2 regions of the Streptomyces sp. NPDC051684 genome follow, and region 1 is predicted to be linked to the other one. Evidence: riboswitches for the same ligand, from Rfam matches in the RefSeq annotation. Region 1 holds a riboswitch; the other holds the start of a gene.
The links. Region 1 has a riboswitch for cobalamin ahead of ACIA8D_RS33935 (CoA-acylating methylmalonate-semialdehyde dehydrogenase). Riboswitches for the same ligand answer to the same signal wherever they lie in the genome.

Region 1 (10,502 bases):
CGTGGAACATCGTGTACGGCATCACGAACGCTCCGGCGAAGTAGTTCGCCAAACCGATCCGTGCGAGAGCCGCTGACTCGGTCGACGTCAACTCGTCTGTTCGCTCCGTTAGTTGAGTGAGTATGGCGCCGTGCTCCAGCAGTGCCAACTGAGTGGCCAGCTGGAAGGCGCGCTGGCCCTCGCTGAGCCAGGGCGAAAGGAACAGCAGACCCGCGTCCGGATCGAATCGTCGCGCGTCCCCGGACCCGGAATTCGGTGGTGACGGCGCGGCCTGGACCACACGGATCCCGTGCCGCGCGTGAAGCCGCAGTCTCAGGGCTTCGGACGCGCGGCTCGGCTGTACCTCCAGGCTTCGCGACAGGCGTTCGGCCTCGGCGTCCAGGGACTCGAAGTGATTGTGGTGGGCGTAGAAGAAGTCGCGTACCTCGTCGTGAGGTTCACTGGGCGGCAGCAGCCGCCCGCTGTGGGGATGGGGGCCGGCCAAGGCTGCCGCTTGCTCGGCGGTGTCGCGGTATCGGTGATGCAGGGCTACGAGAGCGCGGGCCACCTCCGGATGGTCGCGCGCGGCCTCACCGATCTCCTCGGCATCAAGCGGCGGTGCGCCGCACGCCTCGTCCGCGAGGGCAGCCTTCAGATCCGTGGCCAGCCTGTCCTCGTCGGCATCGGAGAAGTACTCGGTGTCGACGCCGAAAACCTCCGCGATCGCGCGTAGCACGGAGGCGGTGAGCGGTCGTTGCCCCTGCTCGATCTGGTTGGCGTAGCTGGAGGAGATCTTGAGGGCTCGGGCCATGTCGATCTGATTCATGCCGCGCTCACGCCGCAGGCGGCGCAGCTTGGCATGGGCGTAGATCTTGCGTCCCGCCGATCGCTGCGTCATCGCACACCTCGCTCCGAGAGCCGCCCCGGCGCCAGGTGGACCGGCGGCTGACCTTGCGAACATAGCATCCGCGGAATTCGCAAATTCCGCAGAAACGCAGCTCAGCGCTGTACGAATTCCGCAGCCCGAAGAGCTGGCACACCGGTCGCCGGGAGGGCAGTCTCGATCACGTCAGCACCTTCGGGAATCTACGAGGAGCGCCGTGATCGAGCATTCTGTCCGTGTCCACCCCAGCGCCGACCGCCTTCCGCGAGAGGAGCAGCTGGCCTGGAAGCTCGCCGCCGTCGCGACCGCCACCGACGAGCTGGACCCGGGCAGTGCGGCGATGGCGGTGAACCGGGTCATCGACAACGCCGCGGTCGCCGTCGCCTCGCTGACCAGGCGGCCGGTCGCGGTGGCCCGCGACCAGGCCGCGGCACACCGCGCGAGTTCACCCGGCGCGTCCGTCTTCGGTTCCCCCGGCCGTGTCTCGCCGGAGTGGGCGGCCTGGGCCAACGGCACCGCCGTGCGTGAACTCGACTTCCACGACACTTATTTGGCGGCTGACTACTCCCATCCCGGCGACAACATTCCCCCGCTCCTCGCCGTCGCCCAGCACACCGGCCGCTCCGGCGCCGACCTCTTGCGCGGCATCGTCGCCGCGTATGAGGTCCATGTGGCCCTGGTGAAGGGCATCTGCCTGCACGAGCACCGCATCGACCACGTGGCTCACTTGGGCGCCGCGACGGCGTCCGGAATCGGGGCGTTGCTCCGCCTGCCGACAGAGACCGTGTACCAGGCGATTCAGCAGGCCGTGCACACGACGACCGCCACTCGTCAGTCCCGCAAGGGCGAGATCTCCAGCTGGAAGGCATACGCGCCGGCCTTTGCCGGGAAGGCCGCCATCGAGGCGGTCGACCGCGCGATGCGCGGGGAGAGCGCGCCATCGCCCATCTATGAAGGCGAGGACGGGTTTCTCGCCTGGATGCTGGACGGGCCGCAGTCGGACTACACGGTCCTTCTTCCCGAGCCGGGCGAGCCGCGCCGCGCGATCCTCGATACGTACACGAAGGAGCACTCCGCCGAATACCAGGCGCAGGCCATCATCGACCTCGCGAGGCGACTGCGCGAGAAGGCCGGCCCTCTGGACCGGGTGCGCTCGGTGGTTCTGCACACCAGCCACCACACGCACAATGTCATCGGCTCCGGAGCCGGCGACCCGCAGAAGTACGACCCCGCCGCCAGCCGGGAGACCCTCGACCACTCGGTGCCGTACATCTTCGCCGTCGCCCTGGAAGACGGGTCATGGCATCACGAGCGCTCCTACGCTCCCGAGCGCGCCCGGCGCCCGGAGACCGTCGCTCTGTGGCAGAAGATCACCACAGTCGAGGACCCGGAGTGGACCCGCCGCTACCACGATCCGGATCCGGACCGTCGTGCTTTCGGCGGGCGCGCGGTCATCACGCTGGAGGACGGCTCGGTCATCGAGGACGAACTCGGCGTCGCCGACGCACACCCGGTCGGCACCCGCCCCTTCGACCGACCTGCCTACGCCGGAAAGTTCCGCGCCCTCGCCGAAGGGATCGTCACGACCGGCAACCAGGGCCGTTTCCTGGAGGCCGCCGAGCACCTCACCGAACTCGCCGCAACGGACCTGGACGGGCTCTTCCCGGCCGTGGACACCGGGGCCGTCGCCGCCTACGACGCCCAGCTTCCGAAGGGCCTGTTCTGATGCTCCTCCACACCCGCACCACTCCCACGCAGCGCCGAAAGTCTTTCCGCGAACAGCTGGCCAGCGGTCGACTGCTGCGCATGCCCGGCGCACTCAATCCGTTGTCGGCCCGCCTGATCCAGGACAGCGGATTCGAGGCCACCTACCTCTCCGGCGCCGTCCTCGCCGCAGACCTGGGCCTCCCCGACATCGGCCTCACCACCTCCGCCGAAATCGCCGCCCGTGCCCAGCAGACCACCCGAGTCACCGACTTGCCGGTGCTCATCGACGCGGACACCGGCTTCGGTGAACCGATGAATGCGGCCCGCACCGTCCAGCTCATGGAGGATGCCGGCCTGGCCGGGCTCCATTTGGAAGATCAGGTGAACCCCAAACGCTGCGGCCACCTGGACGGCAAGTCCGTCGTCCTTCGAGAGGACATGGTCCGGCGGGTGCGCGCGGCCGTCGACGCCCGTCGCGACCCGGACTTCCTGCTCATGGCCCGCACCGATGCGCGGTCGGTCGAAGGGCTCAATGCCGCGATCGAGCGGGCCAAGGCGTACATCGACGCCGGAGCCGACGCGATCTTCCCTGAAGCCCTCGCGAACGAGGCCGAGTTCGAGGCGTTCCGCACCGCCGTCGACGTACCGCTCCTGGCAAACCTGACCGAGTTCGGCAAGACCCCTCTCCTCGACACCCAGACCTTGGAAAACCTCGGCTACAACATCGCCCTGTACCCGGTCACCCTTCTGCGCCTCGCCATGGGCGCCGTCGAGGACGGCCTGCGCGCCATCGCAAGCGACGGCACGCAGGAGTCCCTGTTGCCGCGCATGCAGACCCGATCCCGCCTGTACGAACTTCTCGGATACGAGGAATACGCGGCGTTCGACTCGGCCGTCTTCGACTTCACACTCCCGCCCGAGACCTGACCCACCGGAGGTATCCGCCCATGACCACCGCCACACCGGAAGGCATCCACCGCGGCCTGGCCGGGATCGTCGTGGACACCACCGAGATCTCCACCGTCATTGAGGAGAGCAACTCCCTCACCTACCGCGGCTATCCGGTCCAGGACCTGGCCGCCCGACGCACGTTCGAGGAGGTCGCCTACCTCCTCTGGTACGGCGACCTCCCGGATGCCGGCCAACTGGGAGAGTTCCAGGCTCGTGAACGTGCCCTGCGACCGTTGGACCGCACCACGTCCGAGCTGCTCGCCCGACTGCCCGACACGTGCCACCCCATGGACGTCCTGCGCACAGCGGTCAGCTTCTTCGGCGCTGAGGACCCCACCGAGGACGACGGGAGCGCCGCAGCCAACCGCACCAAGTCCCTCACCCTACTGGCGAGACTGCCCACCGTGGTGGCGGCGGACCAGCGACGCCGTCGAGGGCTCGCACCGATCCAGCCGAATCCGGAACTGGGCTACGCGGAGAACTTCTTCCACATGTGCTTCGGCAGTGTGCCGTCCCCGGAGGTCGTCCGCTGCTTCGAGATCTCGCTCGTCCTCTATGCCGAGCACAGCTTCAATGCCTCGACGTTCACCGCGCGAGTGGTCACCTCCACACTGTCCGACCTTTACAGTGCGGTCACCGCCGCGATCGGTGCGCTGAAGGGACCGCTGCACGGCGGAGCCAACGAGGCCGTGATGCACATGCTGGCCGAGATCGAGGACCCGCAGAACGCCCAGCAGTGGTTGCAGGACGCCCTCGCCGCCAAGCGCAAGATCATGGGCTTCGGCCACCGCGTGTACAAGCACGGGGACTCACGGGTGCCGATCATGCAGGACGCTCTCGACCAGCTCGTCGCGCGCGCCGCCGCCCCGGAGACGACCCGTCTGGCCAGGCTCCACGCCGCCCTGCGCGAGGCGATGCTCATCGACAAGGGCATCCACCCCAACCTCGACTATCCGGCCGGACTGGCCTACCACCTGATGGGCTTCGACATCCCCGTCTTCACACCGATCTTCGTGATGAGCCGCATCACCGGATGGACCGCGCACATCACGGAACAGCTCGCGCACAACGCACTCATTCGCCCACTCGCCTCCTACGACGGCCCCGGCGAGCGACCCGTCCCCACCCGTCTGTGACCGGACCAGCATCGGACCCCGATGCCCTCACCCCACCTGCGACAATGCATCGCATGACCACGGAGCAACGCCGGATACTCGTCATCGGCATCGGCGCGGGCGACCCGGATCACCTGACCCTCGGCGCGGTCAAGGCCATCCGCAGCGCCGACGTCTTCTTCATCGTCGGCAAGGGACCCGACAAGTCCTCTCTCACGGACCTGCGGCACGGCATGATCGATGAGCACGCAGAAGGCCCCTATCGCGTCGTCGAGGTGGAGGATCCGAGCCGGGACCGTCGGCCGATGGACCGGGGCGACTACACGGCCGCCGTCCAGGCTTGGCGAGAGCGCCGGGGCGAGATCTTCGAGCGACTGCTGCGCGAAGAAATGACGGCCGGACAGACCGGTGCCTTCCTCGTCTGGGGCGACCCGTCCCTGTACGACAGCACGCTCGGCATCCTGGCCGACATCGAGGAACGCGGCGCGGTGTCCGCCACCGTCGACGTCATCCCGGGCATCACCAGCGTCTCCACGCTCGCGGCCCGTCACCGCATCCCGCTGAACCAGGTCGGGCGGCCCGTGCACATCACGCCTGCCCGCCGCCTGCCCGACGTGGGCCAGAACGACGACGGAGACATCGTCGTCATGCTCGACGCCCACGAGTCCTTCACCCAGGTCGAGGGCGACGACGTGTGGATCTACTGGGGCGCCTACCTCGGTACCCCCGACGAACTCCTGATCGCCGGCCCACTCAACGAGGTCTCCGACCGCATTCGACAGGTACGGTCCGCGGCCCGCGCAGAGCACGGATGGATCATGGACACCTACCTACTTCGCATCGTGAAGCCGTCCTCCGCCGTCTGACGGCGCTGATCTGCCCTGCCGGACGAGCATGCGCGCCGGCTCACGCCCGGCTGGTACCGGTGGTCCAGGCCGGTTCGATGTGGCTGAGCCAGGTGTCCTGTTCGTCGGCCAGAGCGTGTTCCAAGGGAAGGGGAACGAATCGGCAGGCGAAAGCCATGCCGTCGTCCTCGCCACCCCCTCGGACCCGATGAACCCAGGAATCCAGGGTGCTCGGTCCCACTTGGAGATGGAAGAACGTCGTACGCCGCGGTTGGCCGGTCTCGGGGTGGGGCTTGTCCTCTTCGGCGACAGCCCCGACCACGAGAGCTGTCGAAAGGCCTGTCTCCTCGAAGGTCTCGCGCAGGACCGCGGTGTGATGATCCTCTCCGGCTTTGACGCCTCCCGCAGGGATCTGTGTGCCCGCTTCGGGCATGCCGAGATGGTCGAAGACCAGCAACTCGGGGCCGGCGGCGTCCCGGATGACGTAAGCGGCGACGCGGATTCTCGGCTGAGTCATCCGGCCATTGTGTGCGGCACGAGTCGCCGGGACCTCACGTCCTCTGGATTTACTAGGACGTCCAACTATATAGTCGAGGAAAGGTCCGCGGTGCAGGGAAGCCGGTGTGAGTCCGGCACGGTCCCGCCACTGTGACCGGGGAGTTCGCCGTCGAGCAGTACGCCACTGACGTGATCGATGTCGGGAAGGCGGGCGGTGCGCGCTGATCCGGAAGTCAGGATACCGGCCGCGGAATGTTCCGTGTTGTCCACGAGGATGGAGCTGACACGCATGGCACCGGTGCGTTTCCACGATCCCGGCGGTCCTGCCCGACAGGCCCGACTCAGCCGCGACTTCTCCCGCATCCCGATCGTCACTCGCTGACGGCCGCGCAGCCATTCGCGCTCTCGCGCGGCCCCGACGCGCACGTACGCCACCGCGTCTCCGTGCCGTCATGGCCGCGCGCCATCCGGATCACCTGACGAGAGCAGGCATTCATGGTCCGCACGCAAGACCGCGCCCCCGTGCGCGAGTTGACCCACTTCGTCGGCGGCAGGCACACCGAGGGAACCTCGGGATCCTACGGCGACGTCTACGACCCCAATACTGGGCAGATCCAAGCCCGCGTCCCGCTCGCGAACCGAGCCGAGACCGAGGCCGCCATCGCCGACGCGGATCGGGCTCAACGCGAGTGGGGCGATTGGAACCCGCAGCGCCGAGCCAGGGTCCTGCTGAAGTTCCTCGCACTCGTCGAGCAAGACAAGGACGCGCTCGCCAGGCTGCTGTCGTCCGAACACGGCAAGACCATCGCCGACGCGCACGGCGACATCCAACGAGGCCTGGATGTAGTGGAGTTCGCCGCCGGAATCCCGCACCTCCTCAAGGGCGACTTCACGGACAACGCCGGCACCGGCATTGACGTCCACTCCCTACGCGCACCACTCGGCGTTGTCGCGGGCATCACTCCGTTCAACTTCCCCGCCATGATTCCGCTTTGGAAGGCAGCACCAGCGCTCGCTTGCGGCAACGCCTTCATCCTCAAACCCTCTGAGCGCGACCCGTCCGTCCCCCTACGCTTGGCGGAGCTCTTCCTGGAGGCCGGTCTGCCGCCCGGTGTGCTCAACGTCGTCAACGGTGGACGCGAGGCCGTCGACACGCTGCTGACCGACCCCCGTGTCGCCGCGCTGGGCTTCGTCGGCTCCACTCCCATCGCCGCCCACGTCTATGCGACCGCTGCCGCACAGGGAAAACGTGCCCAGTGTTTCGGCGGCGCCAAGAACCACATGATCGTGATGCCGGACGCCGACCTCGACCAGGCCGTCGACGCGCTGATCGGTGCCGGATACGGGTCCGCGGGCGAGCGCTGCATGGCCATCTCCGTCGCCGTGCCCGTCGGCGAGGACACCGCCGACGCACTGGTGACCCGCCTCAAGGAACGCATCGCCACCCTCCGTATCGGTCGCGGTGACGACCCGCAGGCCGATTTCGGCCCCCTCGTCTCCCGGGAAGCCGTCGACCGGGTGCGCTCCTATGTCGACCACGGCGTGAAGGAGGGCGCCGAACTGGTCGTCGACGGAAGCGACTTCAGCCTCGCTGGCCATGAGGATGGCTTCTTCACCGGCGCCAGTCTCTTCGACCGCGTCACCCCAGACATGCGTATCTACCAAGAGGAGATCTTCGGCCCGGTGCTGTGCATCGTGCGCGCCGCCACATACGAAGACGCCCTGCGCCTGCCCAGCGAGCACACCTACGGCAACGGGGTCGCCATTTTCACCCGCGACGGCGACACAGCCCGCGACTTCACCCGGCGTGTGAACACCGGCATGGTCGGCGTCAACGTCCCCATCCCCGTACCCGTCGCCTATCACACCTTCGGAGGGTGGAAGGCGTCAGGCTTCGGCGACCTCAACCAGCACGGACCCGACGCGATCCGCTTCTACACCCGTACGAAGACCGTCACCTCGCGCTGGCCCGCCGGCCTGCGCGAAGGAGCGAGCTTCACGATCCCGACGATGGAGTGAGCACCATGACGCACGCCATGCTCACCGAGGATCAACAAGCCCTGGTCGAAACCACGCTGGACTTCGCCCAGGACCACCTCGCGCCGCACGCCGTCACCTGGGACCGGGACAAACACTTTCCCGTCGACGTCCTCCGCAAGGCCGCCGGTGTCGGTCTCGGCGGCATCTACGTCCGGGAGGAAGAGGGGGGTTCAGGGCTCAGCCGGGCAGACGGAGTGCTCGTCTTCGAGGCCCTGGCTTCCGGCTGCCCGTCCATCGCCGGCTACCTCTCCATCCACAACATGGTCGCCTGGATGATCGACCGATACGGCGACGACGACCAGCGGACGCGCTGGCTGCCCCGCCTCTGCTCGATGGACGACCTTGCCAGCTACTGCCTCACCGAGCCGGGCGCTGGATCCGACGCCGCCGCCCTCACCACGAGGGCCTCTCGTGACGGGAACGACTGGCTCCTCACGGGCGTGAAGCAGTTCATCTCCGGCGCGGGCGCATCTCAGCTCTATGTGGTCATGGCCCGGACGGGGGGCCACGGAGCCGAGGGAGTCTCAGCGTTCCTCGTCGACAAGAGCGACCCCGGCGTCTCGTTCGGCCCCAACGAACAGAAGATGGGCTGGAACGCCCAGCCCACCCGGCAGGTCGTCCTGGAAGACGTGCGCCTGCCCGGCGATCGACTCCTCGGAAGCGAGGGGCAGGGCTTCCGTATCGCGATGAACGGCCTCAACGGCGGCCGTCTCGGCATCTCGGCCTGCTCACTGGGCGGCGCGCGGAGCGCACTGAACCGCAGCCTCGCGCACCTCGCCGACCGCGAGGCATTCGGGCGGCGCCTGCTCGACGCCGAAGCCCTGCGGTTCCGCCTCGCCGACATGGCGACCGAACTGGCCGCCGCACGCGCCCTCGTGCAGCAGGCGGCCCAGGCCCTGGACCGCGGCGATCCGCAGGCCCCGTACCTCTGCGCGATGGCCAAACGCTACGCGACGGACACGGGCTACTCGGTCGCGGACCGGGCACTCCAACTCCATGGCGGATACGGCTACTTGAGCGAGTACGGCATCGAGAAGATCGTCCGCGACCTACGGGTGCACCAGATCCTGGAAGGGACCAACGAGATCATGCGTGTCATTGTCGCCCGCGGCCTGACGGAGGCGTTCGGATGACCGACGCCGAGGAAGCGGTCCTGCTGCACACGGAAGGCCGGGCCGCCCACATCACACTGAACAGGCCCCGCGCTCTCAACGCACTGACACACGCGATGGTCCGCCGCATCGACCATGCTCTCCGCGCTTGGGAGCACGACGCCAGCGTGGAGACCGTGGTGATCAGCGGAGCGGGGGAGCGCGGTCTGTGCGCGGGGGGCGACATCCGCGCCATCTACGACGATGCCCGCGACAACGAAGGCTCGGCGTCGGTAGCGTTCTGGCGCGACGAATACCACCTCAACGCCAGAATCGCCCGCTACCCGAAACCGTACGTCGCCGTGATGGACGGCATCGTGATGGGCGGGGGAGTAGGCGTGTCCGCACACGGAGACGTCCGCATCGTCACCGAGCGCTCCCGCATCGCCATGCCCGAGACCGGCATCGGCTTCATCCCAGATGTCGGTGGAACGTACCTACTGGCCCTGGCGCCGGGGGAGTTGGGGACACACCTCGCCCTGACCGGCGCGCCGATCGGAGCGGGCGACGCCCTGCTCTGCGGGCTCGCCGACCACTTCGTACCTCGCCACTCTCTCCGCGACTTCATGGCGGACCTCGCAGACCAGCCGGTGCGGGAGGCCGTGGCCCGGCACGTACAGACGCCGCCAGAAGGGGAGTTGGCGGCCCAAAAGGCCTGGATCGATGACTGCTACGGAGCCGACACGGTCGAGGAGATCGTGCAGCGCCTCCTCGCGAGCAATGCGCCCGCAGCGAAGGGCGCGGCGGAAACCTTGCTGGCAAAATCGCCAACTGCCCTGAAGGTCACCCTCGCCGCCCTGCGCAAAGCGCGGCAGCTCGGCCCCCTGGAGCGCGTTCTCGATCAGGAGTACCGCGTCTCCTGTACGGCGCTGACTTCGCCGGACTTCGTCGAGGGCATCCGCGCCCAAGTCGTCGACAAGGACCGTGACCCGCGCTGGACGCCGTCGACGCTCGTCGAGGTCGCGGACGAAGACGTTCGGCAGTACTTCGCGGGCCTGGGCGAGCGAGAACTCGGACTCGCCGGTTCCGACAACGCTACGGAGGTGGTCTGGTGAGCCGAACTGTCGCATTCATCGGCCTGGGGCACATGGGCGGACCGATGGCCGCCAACCTGGTGCGGGCCGGACATCGCGTGCTCGGACACGACCTGATTCCAGCCGCGGTGGACGACGCCGTGAAGTCGGGTGTGGAAGCCATGTCCCGGGCGGCTGACGCCGTCGCGGTGGCTGACACGGTCGTCACCATGCTGCCCGCGGGCCGGCATGTCCTCGGGCTGTATGACGACATCCTCGAAGCTGCCCGACACGACACACTTTTCATCGACTGCTCCACC
Region 2 (10,502 bases), on a different contig from region 1:
TCCCCCTCGCCCCGGCTCAGCAGCCAGCGCGGGCTCTCCGGAACCCAGCGGTGCACAAGACAGGCGAACACCACGCCGAACAGGCCGAGTCCGAGGACGAGCCGCCAGCCCCACGTCCAGTGCGGGACGACGAGGTAGCCGGTCCACGCGGCGATCGGGATGCCCAGCGCGCCGACGGCGACCTTCCACGTCTGCAACCGCCCGCGTGCCGCCGCGGGGACGAACTCGCTGAGCGTGACGATCGCGATGACGGCCATGGACTGGGCGCCCAGATGCGCGACGAAGCGGGCCGCCATCAGCTGCCAGGGAGCCTGCACGACCACGCACAGAGCGCTGCCCGCGCAGTACACGGCGACGCTGACGAGCATCGTGCGCCGACGGCCGAGCCGGTCGGCCAGATATCCGCCCAGCACGCCGCCGCCGAACGCCCCGAGCTGGCTGACGCCCGCGATCAGAGCCACCGTGGACAGCGGTATGCCCCACTGTTCGCGCAACGTGGGCGCGACGAACGCGAAGGCGTTGACCTCCACCCACTCGAACAGGATCATCCCGGCGAGCGCGAAGACGAGCCTGCGGTGGAACGAACTGAGCGGGAGCCGGTCGAGCCGGTCCCCCAGTGCGAAGGGATCGCGTGGTGCGGCCATGGGTGACGACCTCCCGGAAGCGGTGACAGGACGCTGCACGCGGCCGGATCTGCGGGACCGGCCGGTGACAGCGGGGAAGAGGAGCGCGCGGAGCCAGGGGTCAGATGACCCCGTCGGCCTCCAGGGCGGCGAGCTGGTCCTCGCTCAGGCCGAGGAGACCGGAGTAGACCTCGGTGTTGTGCTCGCCGAGTGCGGGCCCGGTGGAGCGGACGCTGCCAGGCGTCTTGGACAGCCGGGGCAGCGGTGCGGGCATGGGCAGGTCGCCGAACTCGGCGTCGTGGACATGCACCAGAGTGCCGCGCTCGCGGTAGTGCGGGTCGGCGGCGATGTCGGCGATGCTCATCAGCGGAGAGGACGGGATGTCCGACTCGTTGAGGAGCTTGCTGAGGTCGTCGGCGGTGTACGTGGCGGCCCACTCGCCGATGAGTGCGTACAGGGCTTCCGCGTGCCGGGCGCGGGCCGCGCGGGTCGCGTACTCCTCGCTGTCGGCCAGCTCGGGCCGTCCCATGAGCCGGCTGAGGCGGCGGAACAGCGCGTCGGTGCCCGCGTGGACCGAGACGCGGCGGCCGTCGGCGGTGGTGAAGTCGCTGGCGGGCACGATCTGCGGGTTGCGGTTGCCCGCCCGTTCGCGGACCCGGCCGGTCGTCGCGTAGGCGGCGAGCGCGTCCTCGGAGGCGCGGAACCCGGCCTCGTACAGGGCGAGATCGACGACCTGTCCGCCGCCGCCCGCGGTGTCGCGGTGGTAGAGGGCGGTGACCACGGCGAACGCGCCGAGGTAGGCGGCCATGTAGTCGATCGTCGAGTACCCGCTGCGCACCGGGTCGCGGTCGTCGTCCCCGGTCACGTAGGTGAGTCCCGCGAAGGCGCTGGCGATCCGGTCGAAGGAGCCGCGGTCGCTGTAGGGGCCGGTGAGGCCGTAGCCCGTGACGTAGACGAGGACGGTGTCGGGGGCGAGCTCGCTGAGCCGGTCCGGGTCGAGCCCCCAGGAACGCAGCGTCGGCGGGCGGTAGTTGGTGACGACCACGTCGAACTTCGGGACGAGGTCGCGCACGATCCGCTGCCCCTGTTCGGTGCGCAGGTCGAGGGTGACCGACTTCTTGTTGCGGGCCTCCTGGGCCCAGTAGGCGGAGCGGGCTCCGGGGGTCGTGCCGCGGGTGAAGTCGCCGCGGCCGGGCTCCTCCACCTTGACGACCTCGGCGCCGAAGTCGCCGAGGAAGGTGGCGGTGACCGGTGCGGCGAGGACGGTGGAGAGGTCGAGGACCCGGATACCCGCGAGTGGGAGTGCCGTCATGGGTACACACTCAATTCACGATCTGTTATTAACGAAACGTTACTAGCGGGACTCTAAGCTGGTCCCTCCGGCACGGCAAGGGTCGGAACCGAGAAGAAACACGGCCGAGAACGAGGAGCAGCGAGGCATGAGCGAACCGGGCAAGGCGCGCAGGATCAGGCGCAGCCGCCAGGAGACGGAGGCCGATCTGCTGGCCGCCGCGCGTCGGCTGCTCGACCGCGACGGCGTCCTCGCCGGGATCAGCCTCCGCGAGGTGGCAGCGGAGGCGGGCGTCAACCACGGCCAGATCTACCAGTACTTCGGCACCCGGCAGGCCCTGCTGCGGGCCGCCGCCTCGGACTTGGTCGAGCGCCGGGTCGCGGAGGGCGACGGCCACTGGGAGCGGCCGTTCCCCGAACGCCGCCAAGCGATGTTCCACTACCGCGTCGAGGAACCCGAAGTGGTCCGCCTCGAAACCCTGCTGGCCCTGGACGGCGACACCGACTTCAGCCCGCTCCCGCGTTTCGAACAGACCCGCAAGAGCCTGGAGCGGGACCTGAACACCGGCGCGCTGCCGCCGGACGCGGACGCCGTCGCCGCCCACGTGATGACGGCCGCGGCACAGATGGGCTACGCGATCTTCCGCGAGGCGTACGCCCGGGACACCGGGATCCCCCTGACGGAACTCGACGAACGAGCAGGTGAGGCGTACGCCCGGATGGTCGCGGGACTCGCCGGCCCCGCGACCGGGGAGACGCTCACCGAAGCGTGAGGGCCGTCGCGGGTTCGATCGTGCGGCGCCTCACGATCAGCAGAACGATCAACGCGACCTGGAGCAGGATCGGGAGCATCACGCCGGGATACGACTTCGGGTCCTCGCCGACGGAGTTCGAGATGAGGCCGAAGTCCCACAGTGCGTGGACGGCGACGGGAAGCAGGAGGGTGCCGCCGGCCCGCAGGCAGAGATAGAAGAAGTAGCCCGACGTCGAGACGATCACCGCCTGGAGGACTGCCTGCGAACCCTCACCGAACGCGTTGCTGAGGTGAACCAGGCCGAACACCAGTGACGAGTAGAGAGCGGTCCTGCCCTCACTCAGACCGGACCGCTTGAAGACCTGTACACCGATACCGCGGAACATGAGTTCCTCGGCGGCGCCGACGCACGCCGCCATGGCGAGCAGGGCCAGGACGAGCGACGCCTTCTGGGCGACGAGGTTCGGGTAGTTCATGCCCAGGATCGCCGCGGCCGTCATGGACAGCGGCACGCACCACACCCACGCCCGGACGGGCACCCGATAGCGGACGATCTGGCCCCACCAGCCCAGCCAGGTCACGACGGCCGCGGCGAACAGGACCGACAGGCCGATGGGGATCAGCCCGCTGAGCACCACCGACTCCGCCGTCGGGAACCGACTGTCCGACGCACCGGTGTCCACGCCCACGATTGCTCCGGCCCCCTTGAGGACCGCGAGGTAGGCCACCACCACGACCAGGAACCACGGCCACGCGAGGCGCCTTCCACGGTGTGCGACCGAATCGGCTCCGGGCATTGCTTCCCTCCGTTCGAACGCGTCGTCAGGGCACGGGAAGAGCCCGGTCCGGACACCACTTCCATCAATCTCAGCGGAAATTTATCGCACATATGCGTCATTCCTCGCCGCCGGCCGCCACCCACACCACCGCGACGCGCCCCCTCCCCCGGCGCCGCGACAGGGGCGCCGCCTGCGGGGCAGTGCGACCTGGGCCGTCGCAGCCTCGTCCGACCACTACGAAATCCGCACCGCTAGAAGACGATTCGACGGATTTCGCTATTCATGGGCGCCCACGGGGTTGTTGGGCGGCTGGTAGAGGCGCTTGTGGGATTCGGGAAGCAGGTAGAGCCCGGAGAGGAAGAACGTCATGTGAGCGCCGTGCTCGCGGGCCAGGTCGAAAAAGCGGGGGAAGAGGCCGTTGCCGACCTCTCCCGCGCCGTCCCAGGAGAAGATGACGAACTGCGGTGGCGTCTGGCCGGGCTCGAGGGGCTCGGGAGCGGACGGCTGGTGTGACTGGGCTCCCGTGAAGGAAGTGGAGCCGTCACCGATCAGCCGCACCGGGGACTTCTCCTTGGTGCGGGCAGGAGCGTGATGGATGGTGTCCCGCGAAGTGGTGTAGTCAGTCGAGCTGGTTCGGCTCCGCTTGTGCGGTCATCTTCTGCTGTGGGGTGGGCTGGTCGGTGAAGAGCTGGGCCATGGACCCTTCGGAGAGGTAACGGCGGTCGAAGACCTGCCACTCGTCGTGGAGTTCGGCCAGGACCGCGGCGGCGAGCCGGTCCAGAGCGGCGGGATCGGGGAAGACCTGGACGACGTCGGCCCGTCGTTTGATCTCTCGGTTCAGCCGTTCCAGCGGGTTCGTGGACCAGATCTTCTTCCAGTGCGCCGGCGGGAAGTCGGCGAATGCGGTGATGTCGGGTGCAGCGTCCAGGAGCATCGTCTTGACCTGTGGGAACTGTCGTCCGAGCATGTCCGCCACGACATCCAGCTGGGTGCGGACCTGCTCGGCGGTGGTCTGCGCGAAGATCGTGCGGATGGTCGCGGCGACCATCTCCGCGGACCCCTTTTCGATCACCGAGAAGACGTCTCGACCGAAGTGGACCCGGCAGCGCTGCCAGGCCGAGCCGCGGAACACGGTGCGGATCGCGGCCACCAGACCGCTGTGCGAATCGGAGATCACGAGCTGGACGTGGTCCAGGCCACGGGCGCGCAGGCTGCGCAGGAACTTCGTCCAGACCGGCTTCGACTCGCTGTCGCCGACCATCAGGCCGAGAATCTCGCGGTGCCCGCTGGCGGAGATCCCGGTCGCGATGACCACCGCCTGCGAGGCGATCCGGTGATTCGCCCGCGCCTTGCAGTAGGTCGCGCCCAGGAAGACGTAGGGCAACACGGTGTGATCCAGCAGCCGTTCCTTGAACGCGAGGAGTTCCTGGTCGAGTTCGCCGCAGATCCGCGAGACCTCGGACTTGGAGATCCCGCTGCCCGCACCGAGGGCTTTGACCAGGTCGTCCACGGAGCGAGTGATAGCGGCAACCGGGGCGGGCTTGCCCCCGCCGGGCCCGCGCCGCGAGTTGGCCCAGTGTCACTGGTCGCGAGGACTCCGCGACACCACTGACCGGCGCGGGGCGGGCACGCAGCAAGAGCCAATCCCAGTCCCCCCCAGCGAACCGTGCCGCGCCGCAGCGCCGGCGCAAGGTCAGCGCGGCTACTGAGCGGATCGCCCGGAGGAAGCGATCCGCCGCGAAATGCAACTGCCACACAGATCAGACCGGTGGGGCTCACGCCGACTCAGCCTCACCGAGTCGCAGGCGACACACCGCCCCTCGGCGGACAGCCCTTGGGGGGCGTATTCGAACCGGGGTCCACGCATGGGCTAGCGCAGCGGCGTGGCCCCCACGCCCATACTGTCGCCATCCATATCGTCACACCATGAGCAACAAGACAAAAGGTGCATTGATGGCGGCTGGGTGCGCCGCCTGCACAGCCCTGTCCGTGGCAGCTGCTGCCGCGGACCAGCCAGCTGCCGCCGTCCGGGCGGCGGTCTCCATCGGCAACCCCGTCGCGGGCAACAACGGTTTCGGTGTGGTCACCGAGAACGACGCCTACCTGGGCAGCACCGAGTCGGAAGGGCCGGTCGCGGTCGGCGGGAATCTCAGTTTTGGGGCCGGCTACAACGTCTCGCTCAACACGGCCGGAACCTACACCGCGCCCGGCGACGCACGCCCCACCGCGCTCCTCGTGGGCGGCCGTATCGACTACGGCAACAGCAGCCCCACCGGAGTACTGAAGGTCCTGCAGAACGGCTACCTCAAGATCGGTGACCTGACGGGCAGCCAGGTCCGCAACCAGGACCAGAACGGCGCCTCGGTCAACACCCACGTGACGGCGCCATCCACGGCCTACGACGGAACCCCCCGCATCGAACTGAGCACACAAGAGCCTGCCACAGCGGTCGGGCCGTCCAGCCTCATGGACTTCCCAGGCCTGTTCGGCACCTACCGCGACCGGGCCACACAGATGGCGAGCTGCGCCAACAACGTCACCCTGCTCGACGGGAACGGCAACCCGCTGCCCGATCAGTCCACGATCCCGCCCAACTCACAGATCAAGGTCCAGCTGGATCCCGGCAGGACCAACGTCCTGCACCTGACCGGCGCCATGCTCAACAACATCTCCACGTTCACACTCCTCAACCAGCCCACCGCCGACGCACCGTTCGTCATCGTGGTCGACACCACCGCCGAGGCAGGGAACTTCACCTGGCACACCCCCACCATGGCCGGCGTCGGCTCCTCGCAGAACCACATCCTGTGGGACTTCCCCGACGCCACCCGCATCACCAACCCCGACGGGGACCAGATCGAAGGAACCATCTACGCCCCATCAGCCGAGCTGATCGACCTCGACCCCTCCAACATCGAGGGCGACGTCATCGTCAAATCCCTCGTCCAGGGCTCCACCGCAGCCACCGGCGGAACCCCCGTCAACGCCGGAGAGATCCACTACCACCCCTTCGACGGCAACGTGGACTGCGACGACGCATCACCCACACCTACGCCGACGGACACCCCGACCCCGACGCCCACGGACAGTCCCACCCCAACTCCCACGGACAGTCCCACCCCGACACCAACGCCGTCTCCCACCGACACCCCCACACCGAGCCCCACCACAGCTCCGCCTACGACTCCCACCCCTACACCGACGTCACCTCCGACCTCGCAGGCACCACTTCCCAGCCCCAGCCCCAGCGGGCCGGAACTGGCCCACACCGGAGCCGACCGCACCGCCACCCTCGTCATCGGCGGCATCGCGGCCGCCCTCATGGCCGGCGGCGCCGGAGCCCTGTACTGGTCACGCCGCCCGCGCCGGAACGGCCACCACAACTGAGGTTCTATCGGCCGGCTGCCCGCATCTGCCGGTGGGTCACAGCCTGGTACCGATCGTGAGGCGCATGGTCCCGTGCTGCCCGCGACCCCAAAGACGGTGGAGCGTCAGGACGATCGGATAGTGCGCGAGTTCGGCCAGCCCAACCGCGCCGGTGTCGGTCCCCTCATGGCGTACGGATGGATACAGGGGCCGACATCCATCCGGCTGCTCGACCCTCGGCCACCGCTGGAAAAAGTCGGGTCTGCCGCGACACGGAGGTTACTGCGGCAGACCCGACTGCAGATTACGTCCAAACCGCACCTAAAGGACGGCAAATACTCGGACGCCAGTGCCACCCAAGCGTCTGGGGAGCGGCTTTCTCAGACCGTGGCGCGGCCTGGGACGCACTCCATGATCAGGTCGGCGTTGCGGGCGAAGCGGATGACCTTCTCCCCCGGCTCGGACCGCTCCGCCGTCAGCAACGGGCAACGAACAACTTCTGCACAAACGAATGTGGCGAGCAGCGCCAACGTGCTGGTCGCCACGGATATCCGGTATCCGAGAACACAAGATCCGGACCATTTCCGGACCGGCCCCCGACCGGGGGCCGCACCAACTACCGTTTCGCCTGGTCAACATGGGTGCAGCTGCTGTGCCGCCAGCAGACGAAGAATCTCCTATCAGATGTGACACGCTCACCCGGCATCCACTGGGGCTACTCAGTTGGTACGGCCGGAGGATCCCTCTACAGTCGCACCAAAGCAACTCACTGGCCGAGGAAGCTCAGACGGACGCTGCGGTTGGCGTTGCTCGTGTTTGTATCCGCGAAACTCCGTTAGGACAACCGTGAGCGTAACTGTCGCGCTGCCCTGCCCCCTGACGTCCCCTTGTCCGCCGGACGACATCGTCGGCGCATTGGGCCTCCAGTAACTCGGCAGCAGTAGGGCAATGCAGGCAAAGCCCCACCCGGGCGTCACCCCTCACCTCCGCTTGCTACTGTGCGGAGGCCTCTCGTGGGGGAAGCCGGTGAGACTCCGGCGCTGTCCCGCAACGGTGTGCGCGGCCTGGTCAGGCCGTGCGAGTCCGGTCACCCGCGGCAGGCGTGTCGATGTGTCAACCGTTCGCCGTGGACTGCGAACAGGACCGCCAGAACCTCCGGGCTCCTCTGGTGCCCTGTGTGTCGCGCCGCCGGCGCCGACCCGGAGGATGTGCGCCCGCCTTGTCCCGCACCGCCGCTCCCGCCACCCCCTCCGCGTCCGCCGACGCCGCCCGCGGACGTATACCCACGGCCCCGCTGATCGTCGGGCTCATCTGCGTACTCGGCGTTTCGCTGGCGTGCGGAGTCGCGCTCGGGGCGACGGGCGTCAGCTGGGAGCGGGTACTGCGGCTCATGTGGGCGGGCATCAGCGGCGGGAGTCTCGGCACCGACGACGTGGGCGCCTACACCATCGTGTGGGAGATCCGCTTTCCTCGCGTCGTGCTCGCGGCCGTGGTCGGTGCGGGGCTCACCGCGGTCGGCGTCGCGGTGCAGGCGCTGGTGCGCAACGCCCTGGCCGATCCGTTCGTGCTCGGCATCTCCTCCGGCGCCGCCGTGGGCGCCAACGCGGTCATCCTCTTCGGCGCGCTCGCCGGATTCGGCGTGTGGGCTCTCTCCTTCTCTGCCTTCCTGTCGGCACTCGCCGCGACCCTCGTGGTCTACGCGGTGGCCCGCTCGCCGCTCGGGCTGAGCCCGCTGCGGCTCGTCCTGACCGGCACGGCACTCGCCTACGGCTTCCAGGCGGTCACCACCGTCATGGTCTTCGGTGCCGAGCGGGGCGAGGCGGCCCGCTCGGCGATGATGTGGCTGCTCGGCAGCCTGGGCGGGGCGACCTGGCCGAAGATTCCGCTGGCCGCCGCGACCGTGCTGGCGGGCTGGCTGTGGCTCAGGGTGCGGGCAGGGGCCCTCGACGCGCTCTCGATGGGGGACGAGACCGCGGCGGCGCTGGGTGTGCCGCCCGACCGGCTGCGGCGTGAACTGTTCGTCGTGACCGCCGCCGTCACCGGCACGGTCGTCGCCGTGAGCGGGGCGATCGGCTTCGTCGGGCTGATGGTTCCGCATCTCGTACGGATCCTCGTCGGCGCCTCCCACGCACGGGTGCTCGCGGTCGCGCCGCTCGCCGGGGCGGTCCTGCTCGTCTGGGCGGACGTGCTGTCCCGCGTGCTGCTCGCCCCGACCGAACTGCCCGTCGGCGCGGTGACGGCCGCCCTCGGCGTGCCCGCGTTCCTGATGCTCATGCGGCGCGGTGGTCACGCGCTCTCCGGCCGCTGAGTTCGCCGTCCTTTACCCGTACCGACTCCCCCACTGACCACCCGTACTGAAGCTTGCTCTGGAGGACACGACGTGCGACTCGATGTCGAGGACGTTTCGGTCGAGGTGGCGGGCGCACGGCTCGTCGACGAGGTCACCCTCGACGCGCCTGCCGGAACCTTCGTGGGGCTGGTCGGCCCCAACGGCAGCGGCAAGTCGACGCTGCTGCGGTGCGCCTACCGGGCGCGCCGCCCCGACGCGGGCGTCGTCAGGGTGGGGGGCGAGGACGTGCACGGCATGACGCCCCGGGCCGCCGCACGGATGCTCGCCGCGCTGCCGCAGGAGTCGTCCACGGAGTTCGACTTCACGGTCACCGAGGTCGTCGCGATGGCGCGACTGCCCCACCGCGACCGGTCCGCCGCACGCGACCGGGCGATCTGCGAGCACGCCCTGGAACGGGCCGGGGTGGCACACCTCGCCGCGCGCGGCTTCCTGTCGCTCTCCGGCGGCGAGAAGCAGCGCGTGCTCATCGCACGCGCGCTCGCGCAGGAGCCGCGCGTTCTCGTCCTGGACGAGCCCACCAACCACCTCGACATCGCCCACCAGTTGGACGTGCTGCGCCAGGTCCGCGCGAGCGGGCCGACCGTGCTGGCGGCCCTGCACGACCTCAACCTCGCCGCCGCCCACTGCGACCGCCTGCACGTCCTGCAGGCCGGCCGGGTCGTCGCCTCCGGCCACCCGGACGAGGTCCTGACACCCGCACTGCTCGCCGAGGTGTTCGGCGTGCGGGCACACCGCGTGCGCCACCCCGGAACCGGCACCCTGCAGTTCCTCTTCGATCCACTGGCTTCCTGACTCCCTGACGCCTCCTCTGAAAGGTTTCCCCGTGCGCACGTTGCTCTCCTCCGTCTCCCTCGGCCTCGCCACCGCCCTCACGCTCAGCCTCACCGGCTGCGGCGCGCAGATCGCGAAGGACGACAAGTCCGCGAGACCGAAGGCGGTGAGCGTCACCAACTGCGGCAAGAAGGTCACGTACGAAAAGCGCCCGGACCGCGTGGTGACCAACGACGTCGGCATCACCGAGCTCATGTTCGCGCTCGGCCTCGAGGACCGCATGGCGGGATATGTCATGCCCGCGGACAAGGGCACCACCGAAGGCCTCCCGTACAAGGACGCGTACGACGAGGTGAAGTGGCTCTCCAAGGACCGCGTCACCAAGGAGATCGCGCTCTCGGCACGCGCCGACCTCGTCTTCGCCGGCTGGAACTACGGATTCAACGAGAACACGCTGACACCGGACGAGCTGCACAAGGACGGCATCGACACGTACCTGCTCACCGAGTCCTGCCGCAACGCCCGCACCGACACCTCGCGCGGCATCATGCCGCCCCTCGACGCGCTCT

Region 2: linked by a shared signal. The riboswitch ahead of ACIA8D_RS27615 (FecCD family ABC transporter permease) and the one ahead of ACIA8D_RS33935 (CoA-acylating methylmalonate-semialdehyde dehydrogenase) in region 1 are both predicted to bind cobalamin.

What each region holds. Positions count from the first base shown of each region.
Region 1 covers NZ_JBITCS010000038.1:11,115-21,616, forward strand. Annotated here, with positions in the region: gene ACIA8D_RS33905 (short-chain fatty acyl-CoA regulator family protein) at 1-877, opposite strand, end outside; gene ACIA8D_RS33910 (MmgE/PrpD family protein) at 1,080-2,588, shown strand; gene prpB (methylisocitrate lyase) at 2,588-3,496, shown strand; gene ACIA8D_RS33920 (bifunctional 2-methylcitrate synthase/citrate synthase) at 3,517-4,656, shown strand; gene cobF (precorrin-6A synthase (deacetylating)) at 4,710-5,501, shown strand; gene ACIA8D_RS33930 (NUDIX domain-containing protein) at 5,542-5,997, opposite strand; cobalamin riboswitch at 6,069-6,243, shown strand; gene ACIA8D_RS33935 (CoA-acylating methylmalonate-semialdehyde dehydrogenase) at 6,474-7,997, shown strand; gene ACIA8D_RS33940 (acyl-CoA dehydrogenase family protein) at 8,003-9,151, shown strand; gene ACIA8D_RS33945 (enoyl-CoA hydratase/isomerase family protein) at 9,148-10,224, shown strand; gene mmsB (3-hydroxyisobutyrate dehydrogenase) at 10,221-10,502, shown strand, end outside.
Region 2 covers NZ_JBITCS010000025.1:26,162-36,663, reverse strand. Annotated here, with positions in the region: gene ACIA8D_RS27655 (MFS transporter) at 1-644, opposite strand, end outside; gene ACIA8D_RS27650 (CaiB/BaiF CoA transferase family protein) at 745-1,935, opposite strand; gene ACIA8D_RS27645 (TetR/AcrR family transcriptional regulator) at 2,063-2,686, shown strand; gene ACIA8D_RS27640 (CPBP family intramembrane glutamic endopeptidase) at 2,673-3,464, opposite strand; partial or broken gene ACIA8D_RS27635 (hypothetical protein) at 3,726-4,007, opposite strand; partial or broken gene ACIA8D_RS27630 (IS256 family transposase) at 4,066-4,965, opposite strand; gene ACIA8D_RS27625 (collagen-binding domain-containing protein) at 5,373-6,833, shown strand; gene ACIA8D_RS27620 (hypothetical protein) at 7,193-7,357, opposite strand; cobalamin riboswitch at 7,792-7,926, shown strand; gene ACIA8D_RS27615 (FecCD family ABC transporter permease) at 8,032-9,120, shown strand; gene ACIA8D_RS27610 (ABC transporter ATP-binding protein) at 9,193-9,954, shown strand; gene ACIA8D_RS27605 (ABC transporter substrate-binding protein) at 9,986-10,502, shown strand, end outside.